Regions from separate parts of the Ruminococcus gauvreauii genome, predicted to be linked through region 1. Evidence: riboswitches for the same ligand, from Rfam matches in the RefSeq annotation. Region 1 holds a riboswitch; each other region holds the start of a gene.

Region 1 (4,214 bases):
TCATATTGAAAGCCGTCAGGGGGCAGGCACTGCAGTCAGTATCATTTTTGAAAAATAACACTTTGATCATATACTGCTGAATACATGAAAACCCGGAGGATATTACAATAAGGCTGGTGTTACTGATAACAATAAAAAAACAGTTAGAAAGGAGCCGGTTTTATGAAACGAATCATATCAGTTGTATTAACGCTTGTCACTGTCCTGTCTCTTTCTGCGTGTCAGTCTGCGGCGGTGAAAGAAAGCGCTGCTAATACGGGCATCAAAGCATTGGAGAAGGAACTGGTGAAGGTGAATACCGCCGGGGAGGAAAAGCCTGCCGGCAGCAGATGGCAGGAGGAATTAGAGACAAAAGACGGGGCGGTCCGCATTCATGTGGATGCCGGGATTCATGTGCCGGATCAGCAGCAATTATCGGTTGTGTCGTGTGTGCCTCGCGGTTTTACTTTGGATGAGGTGAGACATGCGGTTGATTTATTTTTCGGCGATGCCGATCTTTATGACAATTCATTGAGCGATAAGGACTGGCTGGAGTCTGAAATTTCAACACAAAAAGCAAATCTGGAGTACCTGAAAGAAAATGGGGGGTATCCCGAAGAAAACGGCGGGGAAGGTCCGCAGCCCGCGCCGGTGGAGGACCTGGAAGAAGAAATTGCCTGGCTCGGGGATATGATCACCCAGCTGGAGGCAGATTACGAGACTGTATCAAAAGGCGAATCTCCAGTCACAGAAATTGAGATGAAGGATAACGGTTCCGGCGGTGAATCGGTCAATATCAGAGACGGACAGACGCCGCCGATGGAATTCTGCGCTTACAATGACCGCGATGCTGACAAGATCACAGGTGCGGGAATGGAATACGATGTGTCGGGGCACGATTTTTCATTTGCCCGGCCGCTGCAGGATATGGAACAGCTTGACATTTCCATGTCGAGGGAGGAGGCTGAACGTGCGGCTCTGCAGACTGCCCTGGACTGCGGCATATCCGAATGTGAAATTGTGGCGGCGGGGAAGACATCGGCAGATGGACGGGAGACTTATGTTTTTACACTGAGCAGGCTGATCGGCGGCGTACCGGGGCTGCCTGTCAGTGACTTTGTGGGAACAAAGGCGTTTGGCGGTGACGGCAGAGATGACGGGGAACCCTGGAGACAGGAAACCATTCAGGTGATGGTCAATGATCAGGGCGTGGTCGGTTTCAAATGGGAATGCCCGCCCAGGATGCTTGAGACGGTCAATGATGACGTGGCGGTGAAAACTTATGAGGAGATCATCGGGACTGCGCGTGTGATTCTGCCGCTGCAGGCGGAAGCGGAGGTCTCTGCTGATGAGGAACACAGGGAAGTTACCATAAGCGAAGTGACGCTTTCCATGATGCGGGTTGCCAGAGCAGGCGCGGGTGATGAGTATTATTATCTGCCGGTCTGGGATTTTATGGGATACTATGGAGAAAGCATAGATACGGATATTAGCGAAGATCACCCGGCTGCACTTAAGTCTTTCCTTACATTGAACGCAGTGGACGGCAGTGTGATAGACAGGGGGGCAGGTTATTGAAAATATTTTTTGTACAGACTGATCATGCAATACCTCTGTCGTATTCCGGTTTGTTATATGCAAAGTTTTTGATTGAATTTTTCAGTAAATAGTGGTATGTTAAATAAAAGCTAACATAAGGATTAAGAACATAAAAATTAGATAAGGATCACGGTCAGGTGCTTGCACCTGTTTAACTGGAATCCGGTGAGAATCCGGAACAGCCTATCTCTACTGTGTGGGGGACGAACGGGCAGTATGCCACTGGAGCGATAATTCTGGGAAGGCGCCTTAGTAGGACGAACCTGAGTCAGTATACAACAACGTGATCTGTGAAAAAGATATTCGTAAGCATGGCGAATAGAGTATAAAGAAGTGCAGGCCATCTCCCCGTAAGGGGAGATTTGTTGTTTCTTGAGGGAAGGTTAAACTCTCCGCGCAGCAACAATATCCGGCTGACGGCCAATATCAATCTATGATGAGAGGTTTACATAAGTTGATGCCGGGTTTTAAAACTGCACTTTTTAACTGGAGCCTTTGCCGGGCTCCTTTTTTAGTTGGCAGGAGATACCGGCGGAATTCCCCGTCAATCAAAAATACTCTGCAAGAATCCAGCGATTACTTACCTGAAATGACTGAAAAACGAACCGGACTCATGCCGTGCGCTGACAAAATCAACAGGGTAAAGGGAGTCCAAATGAAAAATGGTAAGAGAAATGACCGCAGGGAGAAACAAAACTACTGGAAGCCGGGAGAAACACTGACATCGAGAGACAGGGAGATGCTGCATGTGGTGCTGCAGATGTACCGCACACTCGGTTATACTCCGACAAAACAGGAGGTTCCGAATGCCGGGAGCCTGAAAAAACGCTTTCGGACCTGGAAACGGGTGATGGAGGCCGCAGGGCTGCCGTATCTGAATGACAGCGGACAGATGCGCAAGAAGCAGAAGGCGCTGGAGTGGAAAAATGGCATGGCGGGGCTGTGAAGGATATCGGTTATAGCGGGGCACTGCTCCGATATATAAAACATTCATATAAAACATTCTCGAAAGACGGAGGATGAAAGAGAAGGAGGACGACATGAAAAAGAACTTACAGCAGACGACAGAACAATACGGGCGGAGGAGCCCGAGGGCTTTCTACCGGACGATGACGGGAGTTTTGACCGCCGTTATGGTGGGCGGGGCTGCAGCCCCGGCGATTCCGGTGCTGGCGGATGAACAGGAATCCGCGTGTGCCCTGCAGTTCGGTGTGGACGGGATCGCAAACCCGACGCCCGGGGAAGAGGGTGCCGCCGCTTGGGACGGTGATTATGTTTACCTGGGGCAGTATCAGCAGACGCTGGATGAAGACACGGGGGAGTTCCTGACGGAGCCGATTAAATGGAAGGTGCTCGATACCGGCAGCTCCGCCAATCTGGACGCGGAGGAAAAGGGCGATGCCATGTATCTGCTGTCCGATCAGATCCTGGATATGTGCGACTACTATCTGGAAAAGCCCCAGGTCGCAACCTGGGAGGAGAGTTACTTAAAGGAATGGCTGAACACCACCTTTGCCGCCGCCGCGTTCACAGAACGGGAGTTGAGCATGCTGGCTGACACGTCAGGCGCGGGATATCAGGCGGGTTTGGATTTTGAGCTGGTGCCGGATGTCGGCGGGGTGAAAGTATTTGCGCCTTCCGGCAGCGAGCTGACAAATACCGCATACGGCTTTGAGACATCGACTAGACCTTCGGATTCGAGAAGGGTGCTGGTAACAGACTATGCGGCTTATCTGGGAGCGACCATACGGGATGGTTTTGGAAAGGCAACCCTGCGGTCCTCGCGAGGGACAAGGGCTCATTATTGGTCGCTTTCTACAGATGGAAGTGTGGGAATGGGAAGCGGGATAAACGGAGGCGCTATGCCGGCGGTGCAGCTGGAGATAGAGAAGATTCTGTTCTCGGAGCCGGCGCAGGAAGAGGGCGCATGGGAGCTGACATTTGAAGATGACAGTCAACAGGTGGAGATCCTCTCTGCCTCGTTCAAAAATAATACGGCGTCCATCAGCTTCGAGGGCGCTACCGTCGGTGAAGGCCAGCAGGTATCCGCCGTTATCACGGACAGTGAAGGGGCAGAGATTATAAGCTATGAGAAGGTGGCGGATACGTCAGAACATGCAGCCGGAAGCGGAACCATCGCGCTGCCGGAAGGCTTTGAGGAGAACGGATACAGGGTGCTGGTGTTCTCTGAGCAGGAGCAGGACGGCGTGCTTCCGGACTATGCGGGCAGCCCGCAGGAAGTGACGTTGACGAAAGAAGTCACGAAGGTAGAAGGGATCTCGCTGGATAAAACATCGCTGAGCTTCAACACGAAATGGGATAAGAAGCGCCTGACTGCCAGCCTGGCTCCGGCGGATGCGGATAATCAGCAGGTCATATGGACCACCAGCAATGCGAAGGTTGCACGGGTGGCGGCGGATGGCGAAGTGATGGCGGTCAACGACGGCACGGCGACCATAACGGCCACTTCTGCGGATGGAAACAAGAAGGCGACCTGTAAGGTGACGGTTAAAGGTTCGATGCCGGATTATTCGGTGCTGAGCAGGGTGACGCCGTGGGGATCCCAGACTTTGAAGGTCAGCTGGGAGAAAGGGTACAACGTAAACGGATACTGTATCTACCGCGCCACGTCACAA
Region 2 (4,214 bases), 1.7 Mb from region 1:
CAAACAGCTCTTCTGCAACGGAGAGTCCCAGATAACTGCTGTGCCAGTATGTATTCATATCATTCAGGGGCTTCATACATTCACCTGCCAGGAACAGAATGATCAGGAGACTTCCATAGGATAGCTTTCCCTGAGCCATGTGATACGCTGCAATGGCGATGCTGGCTGCCGTTCCGATGGCCGTACACGTAACGATCACTGCTGAGTCAGACAGGGAAATTCCCAGATTTTTCATGGATTCTCCTGCAAATCCCCAGGCACGCTCCGCCAGCTTCTTTCCTTCCCGTTTGCTGACTCCCATGGATTTCAGCGTATTCATACCCTGCATGCTGTCGATATACTGAGCATTCAGATCTGCATAATCCTGCCAGTATTCAATCATAACTTTAGATACTGCCGGCATGAATAAATGGGGAACTACGATGGCTAAAATCGCCATAATCAAAACAAGAAGCCCTACTGCCCAGTCCAGTGTCCACAGATAAACCGTAGAAAACAGCGTTGTCACAAATACCACAACCGTCTGCGGCAGGTACTGGACCAGAAACGCCTCAAAAGACTCGACCCCGTCTGTGATCAGTGACTGCAGGTTTCCCGTCCGTTTGTCGTTTCTATAGGACGGTCCCAGCTGCATCAGTTTTACCAGCATCGTATTCCTGATGACCGCCTTTACCTTGGCCGCCATCTTTTTCGCGTATCCTTCCTGATATCGTACCAGAAATGACCGGAACAATAATGCCAGCAGGCATATTGCCAGATATCCCAGCACAGCCGACAGCTGCTTTTTATCAAATACAGCTGTGACGCCCTTTGCAAGGCAAAATGCCTGTATAAAACTGCACGCAACCATGGATAGTCCCAATATGACCTTGACTGCAACATCTCCCGGTATCTTTTTTAGAAATTCAATCAGTCTTATGTATTTTCCCATAATCGTCCGTTATTTTTCTGCGCCCACCATAAAGGCCGGTGTCAGTTTATTGAGTTCCTTTCCTTTTTCATCCCAGACTTTATCGATGATATTCGGCTCCGCAAATACTCTTGCAAATCCCAGTGACATCAGATATTCCAGATCCCACAACGGGCGAACCTTATCACTCATGAAGAGCTGACGGCTCAGTTCATCTCCTTTCTGTGGATTTGCATGAGCATGTACGTTCCGTCCGTATTTTTCATTAATTCTGGCTTCATTGTCCCGGTATCGTTTTCCAAGTTCCTCGTCGTACAGATAAAGATACCAGCACGCATCAAATACCAGCAGCCTGCCTCCCGGCTTCAGCACCCGTTTCCACTCCCTGTACGCTTTCTGAGGATCCCCCAGGGTCCATGTTATATTTCTGCTGATCACCATATCAAAGGTATTATCCGGAAACTGCAGGTCCTGACAGTCCATCGTCTGCAGTACTGCGTGCTGTCCCCGGGCTTTTACGTTTTCCTCTGCACAGGAAATCATATTTTCGGTAATATCGATTCCCGTCACCTCATGTCCCTCTTCCCCCAGAATGACCGGAAAAAATCCCGGACCGCATCCCGCATCCAGAATTTTCAGAGAGCCGCTGCGTGGTACATAATCCCGAATCAGTGCCTTCCACGCCTCGCACTGCGGTCCGTCCAGTTCCTCCTGAATTCCACGGCTGTAGACCTTCGCCTCACCCTCCCAATAATCTTTGATCTCGCTGTTCAGTTCCATGTTGTCCTCCTTTTCATCTGGTTGTCTGTGCTTTAAATAAAAAAAAACGGCCCACTACGGCCGTAAACACACAAATAACATATGCTCCTTATACACCGTAAGAATCATAACTACTTCTGTGCAAGCAGTTCTCCTGACTTAAGATCATCACATTCTCCCACCTTCCCGGGTAAATACCCAGTGGCACTTTGAAAGAATGCTCCCTAACACAGTGACGGGATCGTACCGGATTCTGACCGGTTTCTCTATTAATCCTTTCGGAACTTGCACAGTTTAACTATAAAATTGTATTAAATTTGCTCTTTTATGAGAATATCACCTTTTTTATCTGAAGTCTACAATTTTTTTCGCTTAAATTCATTCCATTTTGTTATATCAATTACAGCATTGCATAACACCCGTACGCGTTTTCATCACCCGGATTCTTATGTTGTACTGCGGTGCTTCGTATCCGTCTGCACTCTCGTCAATCGCTCTCCCTCTGCATTAAATACATGTATCTTCTCCTGCTTCAGACGAACATATATCTCATGTCCAATTTGACCGGGGAAATCAGCATTCGTCATTACCGTAAGATTCGGTATGCCGGACGCAGTAAGAAAAACAGCCACCTCACGCCCTGTATTCTCCAACAGGTCGATTTCCATCCGGATGGCGCCAGGTTCTTTCTTTGAAGCAAGCTCAATGTGTTCCGGACGGATACCAGCCTTAAGCGGTTCTTGTAATTGCTCCCCAGGCAAACCACTTATGTCTATAGGAATACGGGCTTCACCCAGAGTCAGAAAATGCTGTGCATGATATGACACAATCCTGGTATCCCATATATTCATATTGGGAGAGCCTATAAATCCGGCAACGAAAAGGTTAGCCGGATTTTGATAAATCTCCTGCGGCGTCCCAAACTGCTGTAAAACGCCGCAATTCATTACAGCAATACGTGTCCCCATTGTCATAGCTTCGATCTGGTCATGTGTAACATATATTGTTGTTACACCCAATTCCCGCTGAAGCGTTATAATCTCCCGGCGCATCTCTGTGCGGAGTTTTGCATCCAGATTTGCCAGCGGTTCATCCATCAAAAAAAGCTTAGGCCTTCTCACCAATGACCGCGCAAGAGCCACACGCTGACGCTGTCCCCCTGAGAGTGCACCGGGCTTCCGTTCCAACAGAGTGTCCAGTTCCAGCTTTTTTGCCACCTCAGCTACCCGTGCCGCTGCCTCCTGCTTTTTGGTATGGTGCATTTTGAGGGGGAACGCAATATTATTCTTTACCTTCATATTCGGATAGAGGGCATAATTCTGAAATACCATTGCAATGTCACGGTTCTTAGGCGGTACTTTATTAACTACCCTGCCATCCATCATGATCTCGCCGCTGCTGATGCCCTCAAGTCCCGCAATCATACGAAGCAGTGTAGTCTTTCCACAGCCGGAAGGCCCCACGAAAACAATAAATTCACCCTGTTCTATTTCCATATCCATATTGATAACGGCGTGTACATTGCCTGGATACCACTTATTTACTTTGTGTATTTGCAGGCCGCCTGCCCGAACTTCATTTTCCATAAACAGCTCCTTTTATATTTTAGTCCTTCATTCCAGAAGATATAATGCCTTGTTCAAGATATTTCTGCCCGAACATAAATATCAGAAGCGGCGGCATAAGTGTAATCAGTGATGCGATCAGCGATACTCCCGCATTGTCCGCGGTGATATTCGCCATATACAGAGACAACGGCCAAAGTGTCTGATCCTTTAAGAATGCCTGAGGTGCCTCCATTGCGTTCCAGTACTCCAGAAATCCCAACACAACTGCGGAGAGGATACCCGGTGCGCCGAGAGGTATACCCAATCTCAAAAATGTCTGGATAGGAGAAGCACCATCCACAGCTGCTGCCTCAGTAACCGCCCCCGGTATCGTCATAAAGAATCGGGTCATGATGAATACCGGAAGGGTTGATGCGGCGCCTGGCAGAATAATGGCCCATGCGGTATCAATAAGGCCTAACTTATTCAAAACCAGATAACTGGAAACCATAGTCACTTGAAAAGGCATCAGCATAAGGACAATATATAAGGTGTAAAACACTTTTTTTCCGCGAAAGTCAAAACGTGCAAATGCCCATGCCGCAGGAGCGCCCAAAACAATATGGCCCAATATAATGGGAAAGACCTGTTTACAGGAATTCCAGAATACATTAAAAAATTGAGGTGTATCAAACAACAGCTCCGCATAAGCCTGGAAGGTCGGGTAGCGTGCAAAAATCGGCCATGCAGCGAAGCCATCACCACTTTCTAAAACCGGGGCAAGGTTCCCGGACAACTCCCCGGGTCCCATAAGTGTACCGGATGAAAGCATCCACAGCGGTACCCATACAAAAGCTGCGATCATAAAAAGAATGAGACAGATAAAAATTTTTTTCAAGAGCCGTCACCTCCACTCATGATCTTCTGCAGCAGCATAATCAAAGTAAATACGATAAGTGCCATCATCACGGCCCCGGCGCACATTTTATCCACGTCCA
Region 3 (4,214 bases), 460 kb from region 1:
AAACTGTCAGCTCCCTGTAGGTTTTGACTTTTACCACGGTATGTTCCATTGAGGCAGCCGTCCCAAGCCCTGTCGAGCATTCTGCTTTGAGTCCAAGCTCTTCTGCCGCCAGCGCCATATGTTCCGGATACGTGGCCGCACGCAGCCGGCACTCCCCGGTGTCCGCCTCTTTCATATCAAGATTAAACGCCGCCGTGAGATGTTCGCTGAATCCTCCGCCCAGCGGACCGGTGCTCAGTACTCTCCGTTTTCCTGCAAAACGGATCACTGTGGCACTTTGCAGGCTTATCATCTGGTCTGATCCAAACTGTTTCATATCCTCACCTACGCAAATTTCCTGAATGGCTTTTCTGCACTCTGATGTTTCAGGTTTTCCAGTACCTCAGCTATACTGCTGCAGAAAACCAGATCCTTGCATACAGCCGAAAACAGACGGCTGCTCTCTTTTGGATCCCTCATGGACAACACGGTACTGCCGTTTATCACAGCCTGTGTGATCAGCTCCAGATTCCTCCGGTTCATGGACCCGCATGGAAAACCGGAATCGATCACAAAACGGCAGTGTTTCATTCTTTCGGCTGCCTGTCTCAGATGAATCGCGGATACCGGTTCAAATGCCTCCTCCTGCACAACATGAGTACAGATCGCGCGCGCTATCTGGGCATCCACATCGTTCTCATGCAGCACACCGCTCGCAGTTCCGTATCCGCCCCTCTCCAGGCTCCTGTACAGCGGAATCGCAGTACCGCAGCCCGGAACTACAAAGACTTCTTCCTCATAGTTTCCGGTCAGCTCCACGCTTCCAAGCAATTCATTGTACCTGGCACCCTTTACATTGTACAGTTCCTGCAGCGTGCCGCTTCTGATCACATCCTCCGGCGCACCCTGTGCGATCACTTTTCCATCCTTGACCATCAGCAGAGTCTGGCAGCCTTTTGCAGCAAGGTCAATATCATGCAGAGAAAGGATTGCGGTAATCCCGAGCGTACGGCAGAGATTATTTAAAATCTGTATGATTTCAACTTTGTGGTGAATATCCAGATGGCTGGTCGGCTCGTCGAGTATGATCAGTTCCGGCTGCTGCACAAGCGCCCGGGCGATCATCACTTTCTGCTTTTCACCGTCGCTGAGCTCACTGTAATATCGCTCCGCCAGATGCTCTACTCCCACCTGTTCAAACGCCCCGTTGATGACCTCATAGTCTTCCTTTTCCAGCTTTCCCCAGAAATTCGTATGGGGATAGCGTCCCATGGAGACGAGTTCATATACCGTCATCAGCGCAGGGGCGGACTGTTCCGTCAGCACCACCGCCAGCTTTTTTGCGAGTGCATTTTCCCGCAGGCTGCTGATATCTGTCCCGCCAATCTGCACGGTCCCTGAGACGGGCGCAAGCAGGCCTGAAAGCGTACGCAGAATAGTGCTCTTGCCCGCCCCGTTGGGACCGAGGAGGCAGATCATCTGTCCTTTCAATCCTTCCAGATTCACTCCCTCCACCACAGTCTTATTCTCATAGCCTGCATTCACCTGAACTGCATTTACAATCAATTCATTCTTCATCTTATATCAGCCTTTCTATAGTTCCTGACCCTTCTGGCGGATCAGGAGGAATACTACCAGCGGCGCTCCTACGACCGAAGTCAGCGCACTCAAAGGAAGTTCAACCGGGCTGAGCAGCAGCCTGGTACCCAGATCGCAGATTCCTGTCATCAGCGCCCCGCAGATGCAGACAGCCGGCAGCACAACTCTGTTATCGGAAGTCTTAAGGAGCATGCGTACAATATGCGGGACAGCAAGTCCGACAAAAGAAATCGGTCCTGCAAAAGCAGTTACAAGTGCTGTCAGCACACTGGAAATGAACACAATCATAATGCGGAAACGCTGTATTCTCACACCCATCGATTTTGCATAGCGCTCCCCCAGCATCATACTGTTCAATGATTTACCCATGAAGAGAGCTGCAGCCAGAAACGGAATCCCGACCACATAAAGCACGGCTACCTGCTCCCATGTAATTCCGGCAAAGCTTCCGAGTGACCAGCGATAGAAACCCGTCACCTTCTCCTTATCGGCCAGCGCGGAGAGCATGCTGGTCACGGCACTGCAGACAAATCCTGCCATCAGCCCGATGATCAGCAGCGTCGATATACTTTTCACTTTTCTGGAAGCCCAGATGACACAGAGCATGACCGCCATTGCGCCGATAAATGCACCTGCGACCATTCCCATCGGAGGTATGCTTTTCATCCCGAAGCTGAATCCTCCGAGCGTCACAAGTCCGACAAACAGTGTGGAACCCGATGAAATGCCCAGCACATACGGTTCTACGATCGGATTGTTGAAAAACACCTGCAGCAGTACGCCTGCGGCGGCAAGGGCAGCTCCCCCAATGACGGTAGCGAGCGTTCTCGGGAGCCTGATGTTCTGTACAATCGCACGGTTTGTCTCCGCCACATCCGGACTCCCGGTAAAAATCCCCAGGATTTCACTCATGGATATTGACACCGATCCGAGTGCAATATTCAGTAAAAAGACAACCACCGCCGCGGCTGCGAAAATTCCCAGCAGCATTACTCTGCGTGAATGATTCTCATTGGTTTTCAAACTTACTTTCCCTCCTCTTATATCAGAAAAATCCCGTATTGAGGATTTCTTCTCAATACGGGATCGCTATCATCCTTTTACCGTACCTCCTGAATTCGAAGAGTCCTGTACGCCTTATCATACCGTGTGTTCTGACTTATACATCAACATGATTCTCCGCCTTCCCGAATACTCTCAGTGGCCGAACTTTTCGTTCCCGGAAAATCACTCCGTAATTACAGCAGCGCTCCTGTGCGGGATTCTCACCCGTCTTCCTGGCCTGTACGTTCCCAAACGGCCCGCATCAGCCAAAACGGCATCATAGTGTTTTTTATCATTATATTTTCTTGGGCTCAATATGTCAACTGTCGGATTTTTCCGCTGTTAATTCTCCAGTCCTGCCTCTTCATTGGTAACTCCGTCGTCCGTCTGTGTATTTCCGCCTTCAACATCTTCATCGTCCTCCAGCGGCTCCGGAACAGAAGTATCGGAGACACCCTCTGAAGTGCGGTCCTCACCTTCCATATCAAAGATCTCTTCGAGTGAGATGCCATCGTCAGCTGATTCCCCATCCGTTCCTTCATCCGGAAAAATATTCATATAGGGCAGAATCTCCGACATGATATTGTGTGCGAGATACTGCGCATAAGTGCTGATCGACTGAATCTCTACATTCGGTTCGTCCACAACGGTGTATATCACCACCTGCGGATCGTCAAGCGGTGCAAAGCCGACATACGAAATCAGATATTTGCCATTTCCCCGCGGAATCTTCTGAGCCGTACCGGTCTTTCCTCCCATGCTGTATCCATCCACCTTGGCATATTTTCCGGTACCATTGCTTGCGACAACCGCACCCATGTATTCCCTGATATGAGCTGATACTTCTTCAGACACGGTCTGTTTCATAAGTACAGGTTCTACGTTTTTTATGACTGCACCATCGCTGTTGAGAACCTTGCTCACGATATGCGGCTGATAATAATATCCCCCGTTGATCACAGAGCAGATGGCAGCCGTCTCCTGAATCATCGTGCAGGTATATCCCTGCCCGAAAGACGATGTGGCAAGTTCCGTCTGCCCCATCGTATCTGTTGTATGCGTAATACCGGATGCCTCGCCCGGCAGATCGATGCCTGTCCTTAATCCAAAGTTAAAGACATTCTGATAGCGGATGAAATCCTCCACGCCCATCTTCTCCGCCATTTGCATCAGTGCTGAATTGCAGGAATTTTTCATTACCTCCGACAGGGTCTGCGTCTCATGGGCTCCGGGATAGACGGAACATTTGATCGTCTCACCGGCGACCACCTCATATCCCCCGCAGTAAAAGGTATCATCGTAGGAGATGTCCCCGCTCTCAAGAGCTGCCGCCACAGACATCGGTTTCACCGTGGAGCCAGGCTCATACGCATCGCTGATACAGTAGTTTTTCCAGATGCCGTTCAGGTTATCCAGCATGGTCTCATTTGACATTTTGTCAATCTCTTCCTGCGCATAGAATGGGGTCAGATCCCTCGGATTATTGAGATCATAGGGATCCGAACTGCCCATTGCCAGAATTTCTCCTGTATTGGGATTGGCAACCACGACGCCCACATTTTTGGCGCCTTTTGCGCCGTTCGGACCATTTG
Region 4 (4,214 bases), 1.9 Mb from region 1:
TGCTGCTTTGGTTTTTTTGACGGCCTTGAGCAGAGAATCCATGGTCGGATACGCCTCGACAGTTCCCAGGAAGATATTTGAGAAGCCCTCATCCTGAAACTTGAAGTTTAACGCCGCATAAATGGCATTGGAAAAGTGTGTAGTGCCGTGACCCATCAGTACGAGAGCTTCGTGGTCCTCACGGAGGTGGGAGAAATGCGCCGCGATGGTGTGTACTACATGATGATTGTCCTCCTCGGTTGTGAGCAGCGGGTTGCCGAAGGTTATGGATGAGAAGGAAGACTGATACATCAGTGCATCCTCCGTCATCAATTCATTTTCGATACCGTTGATCACGTGAGTCGGCTGAACGATGACATCCGTAATACCGTCATCACGCATTTTCTCCATTGCCTCTCTGACATTCAGGATCTTGATGCCGTCACGCCGTAACAGCTTCGCCATGATCATTTTACTGGTCCAGGCGCGGTAAATCTGATAGTCAGGGAAAGCGTCTGCAATCTCTTTTTCAATAGCGTCAATTGTTTTTTCTCTCGTTTCGGCAAAACTGGTACCAAAGCTGACAACCAGAATTGCTTTTTTGGATGCGTCCGGCATGGGGCGTGTTCCTCCTGTGTTTTCTACTTTCATTTGTGGTGATGATGCCATTAGGCGTCATGTCCGTTTAGGTTCGTGTTTTTTTCTCTCTACCAGGCGTCCCATGACGAATCCGAAGACTCCGGCACCGAGACCGGCCTGAAGGCAGAAGAGAAGACTTTCAATTTCTCCGCTGGCAGGCTCCATGATAGGATCAGCCCAGGTTTCATAACCCGGCTGAATCTCCTCGATCATCTCGGATGCCGCACCGTCGGCACCGCCGAACTCGGCGCCGCTTTTCAGAAATAAAGGTACGACAGCGATCACAACAACGAGCAGCAGAAGTATCAGTACAGTTTTTGTGTTTTTAGTCATTATGCATTCCTCCCTCTTAAAAATCCAAGATCTGAAAGTTCAGACTTGGCGTAAGATTCCAGACCGATGATCACGATAGCGGTCAGGATACCTTCTATGATTGCAAGCGGTATCTGAGTGGCCGCAAAGATAGCCAGGAATTTCCCGAGGGAAGCGCCGAATCCGCCGTCAGCGGATGGATATGCGATTGCCAGCTGGACGCTGGTGACCACGTATGTAAACAGATCTCCGAGGAAGGCTGCCAGAAATACAGACACCAGCTTCGGTACTTTCAGTTTATTGCAAAGCTTGTAGATTCCATAGGACACCAGAGGACCGGCGATCGCCATGGAAAATGTATTTGCGCCAAGAGTGGTAAGACCTCCGTGTGCGAGCAGAATTGCCTGGAAGACCAGAACGATCAGTCCGACAATGCTGACAGCGGCGGGACCAAAGAGGATCGCACCGAGACCGGTTCCTGTCATGTGTGAACAGCTTCCTGTAACAGACGGAATCTTAAGTGAGGACAGGACGAAGGCATACGCTCCCACCATGGCCAGGATCATGATCAGTTTCCGGTTTCCGGAAAGTGTTTTCTTTATGGAGAAGAAACCTGCGATTAAGAATGGTACGCAGACAACTCCCCAGGCAATGCAAAACTTGGCCGGGAGATAGCCCTCCATAATGTGCATCGCGTTTGCAGCCGGCAGAATTCCAAACGAGAGTGCAAAAACTGCGGCGATTAAAACAATTGTTCTTTGTGACTTTGTCATAATTTTCTCCTTTCTCATTTTTACAAAAAAAGAACGCCGTATCTAAGGAATCCCACTTCACATAGACAGGCGCACTGAAACGGCAGCATGTTAGAATTTGCCGTTTCCTTACACCAGGCCATCGTTCGTAACCGGGGTGTAAATCGCTTGTGAAGGGCAGGCTTTCTGACTCAGGCGTCACCACCGTATCTTGCCTTCCCAGTTTTCACCAGTGACATCATAAGATACGGCTCTTCCATTACAGCGGCGGGACCGTGTGAGACTTGCACTCACTTTCCTCTTACCCTGCGGAGAAATACGCAGGCTCCACTTCACATTCAATTCTATGATAAATTTTATCGCGTTGTCCGTCTAATGTCAAATGAATTTTTTAAAACAGTTCAGGACGGCGGGAAAATAGGTGTAAAAACATCCGATGCTTCTTGCCGGGCTGTTAGCCGGGCAAGAAGATGCACCGTCCTGAATAGTTACGAATTTCTTAAAATTAGAAAATAGATTTTGCATTTTTAAAAGTATGTGCTATGATGGGGAGGAATAAATTCTGGAGGAACAAATGATGAGTATTTGTATGGTGGGTATTGATCATAACAAGGCATCTGTGGATGTAAGGGCATTATTCTCCTTTACGAAGAAGAATGCAGCTGCTGCCATGGAACAGCTGAAATGCAGCGACGGCATATTGGGATGCATCATACTTTCAACTTGCAATCGTATGGAAATCTGGGCCAGTGTGGAAGAAGAGTGGGAAGGTTCACTCGTGGAAGAACTGTGCATCATCAAGAAAGTGGATCCGACACAGTTTGGTCAGTATTTTGTCATGCGTGAGAGAAAAGACGCGGTGAACCACCTGTTCCATCTGACCTGCGGGCTGAAATCCCAGATCCTCGGGGAGGATCAGATCATTACCCAGGTAAAAGATGCACTGTCGCTTGCACGTGAGAATTATATGACTGACAGTGTACTGGAAGTATTGTTCCGCATGGCGGTGACGGCGGCAAAAAAAGTAAAAACGGATGTTACCTTCTCAAGAGCAAACGTTACGGCGATGGACCGTGCAGTTTCCATGCTGAAAGAGCAGGGCTATGAGATACAGGGAAAAACATGCATGGTGATCGGAAATGGAGAGATGGGAAAACTGGCTGCACAGACAATGCAGAGGGCAGGTGCTGCGGTGACTGTCACAGTACGGCAGTATCGGAGCGGCATGGTAACGATTCCGAAGGGATGTGCCCGGATCAATTACGGAGAGCGTATGGATCTGCTGCCAAAATGCCATGTGGTAGTCAGTGCGACAGCAAGTCCCAATTTTACACTGACACGGGAACTGCTCGGGGAAGCGGATCTTACGCATGATATTATTTTCATCGATCTTGCTGTGCCCAGGGACATCGAACCGGCCATCGGTGAGATGGAACATGTGACGCTGTATGACATCGATGATTTTCAGATCACGGCGGTCGGTGACTATCTGAAGGATTCCTTTGACCAGGCTGAGGCGATTCTTCTGGAACAGCAGAAAGAATTCTATGACTGGTATGACGGCAGGGATTTGATCCCGAGGATTCAGGAAATCCAGGAGGACGCGGCGACTGATCTGGAGCTGCGCATACATAAGATCCTTGGCAAACTTCCGCTGGAGGACAAAGAGAGGGAGACACTCAGAAAGTCAATCGAACTGGCGGCAGGGAAAGTAGTCGGAAAAATGATCTTCGGACTGCGGGATTCGCTGGAAAAAGAAACATTTTTAGCCTGTGTGGAAGGGTTGGAAAAGCTGTATGAAGAGTAATGGACAGGCGTATTTTCCGCTTTTTGTGGATTTGTCAGAGAAAAAGATCGTAGTGATCGGTGCAGGAAAGATCGCGTCGCGCAGGATCGGGACACTGTCGGAATTCACACGGAACATTGTCGTGGTTGCACCCCGTTTTGATGAGCGTGTGCTGACACTGGCAAAAGAAGGACGGATAAAAATATGTGAGAAGAAGTATGAGAGAGAGGATCTATACGGGGCCGATATTGTGATTGCCGGCACGGATGACGAGGGGCTGAACGAAGACATTTACAGTGTATGCAAATGCCTGGGCATATTGGTAAATGTCATCAGCGACCGGACGAAATGTGATTTTCATTTTCCCGGCATTGTCAAAAGAGATACGCTGGTGGCGGGGGTCAATGCGGGAGGCAGGGACCACGGCAGGGCAAAACGCGCCAGGCAGGCGATAGAAAAAGCACTCGACGATTTTACAGGAGGACGAATAACTATGGCAGCACCGGAAAAATTTTGTGTTGGCAGCCGGGAGAGCAAACTCGCGGTGATTCAAAGCGAGATGGTGATCTCATATATAAAAGAAACGTGCCCGGAAACAGAAGTTTCGCTGTTGACGATGAAGACGACCGGCGATATCATTCTGGACCGGACGCTCGATAAGGTGGGAGGAAAAGGGTTGTTTGTCAAGGAGCTGGACAAAGCTCTGCTGGACAGGCGCAGCGACCTCTCCGTACACAGCCTTAAGG

The links. Region 1 has a riboswitch for cobalamin ahead of NQ502_RS12090 (homing endonuclease associated repeat-containing protein). Riboswitches for the same ligand answer to the same signal wherever they lie in the genome.
Region 2: linked by a shared signal. The riboswitch ahead of NQ502_RS00345 (class I SAM-dependent methyltransferase) and the one ahead of NQ502_RS12090 (homing endonuclease associated repeat-containing protein) in region 1 are both predicted to bind cobalamin.
Region 3: linked by a shared signal. The riboswitch ahead of NQ502_RS14080 (FecCD family ABC transporter permease) and the one ahead of NQ502_RS12090 (homing endonuclease associated repeat-containing protein) in region 1 are both predicted to bind cobalamin.
Region 4: linked by a shared signal. The riboswitch ahead of NQ502_RS01310 (energy-coupling factor ABC transporter permease) and the one ahead of NQ502_RS12090 (homing endonuclease associated repeat-containing protein) in region 1 are both predicted to bind cobalamin.

What each region holds. Positions count from the first base shown of each region.
Region 1 is NZ_CP102290.1:2,497,679-2,501,892, forward strand. It holds gene NQ502_RS12080 (sensor histidine kinase) at 1-58, shown strand, start outside; gene NQ502_RS12085 (DUF6034 family protein) at 163-1,557, shown strand; cobalamin riboswitch at 1,691-1,879, shown strand; gene NQ502_RS12090 (homing endonuclease associated repeat-containing protein) at 2,234-2,524, shown strand; gene NQ502_RS12095 (fibronectin type III domain-containing protein) at 2,619-4,214, shown strand, end outside.
Region 2 is NZ_CP102290.1:69,587-73,800, forward strand. It holds gene NQ502_RS00340 (ABC transporter ATP-binding protein) at 1-931, opposite strand, end outside; gene NQ502_RS00345 (class I SAM-dependent methyltransferase) at 941-1,690, opposite strand; cobalamin riboswitch at 1,797-1,973, opposite strand; gene NQ502_RS00350 (ABC transporter ATP-binding protein) at 2,116-3,255, opposite strand; gene NQ502_RS00355 (carbohydrate ABC transporter permease) at 3,275-4,114, opposite strand; gene NQ502_RS00360 (carbohydrate ABC transporter permease) at 4,111-4,214, opposite strand, start outside.
Region 3 is NZ_CP102290.1:2,961,692-2,965,905, reverse strand. It holds gene NQ502_RS14090 (adenosylcobinamide amidohydrolase) at 1-316, opposite strand, end outside; gene NQ502_RS14085 (ABC transporter ATP-binding protein) at 325-1,557, opposite strand; gene NQ502_RS14080 (FecCD family ABC transporter permease) at 1,573-2,601, opposite strand; cobalamin riboswitch at 2,728-2,856, opposite strand; gene NQ502_RS14075 (peptidoglycan D,D-transpeptidase FtsI family protein) at 2,965-4,214, opposite strand, start outside.
Region 4 is NZ_CP102290.1:273,975-278,188, reverse strand. It holds gene NQ502_RS01320 (sirohydrochlorin cobaltochelatase) at 1-597, opposite strand, end outside; gene NQ502_RS01315 (energy-coupling factor ABC transporter substrate-binding protein) at 655-951, opposite strand; gene NQ502_RS01310 (energy-coupling factor ABC transporter permease) at 951-1,703, opposite strand; cobalamin riboswitch at 1,842-2,030, opposite strand; gene hemA (glutamyl-tRNA reductase) at 2,257-3,489, shown strand; partial or broken gene NQ502_RS01300 (precorrin-2 dehydrogenase/sirohydrochlorin ferrochelatase family protein) at 3,479-3,955, shown strand; gene hemC (hydroxymethylbilane synthase) at 3,962-4,214, shown strand, end outside.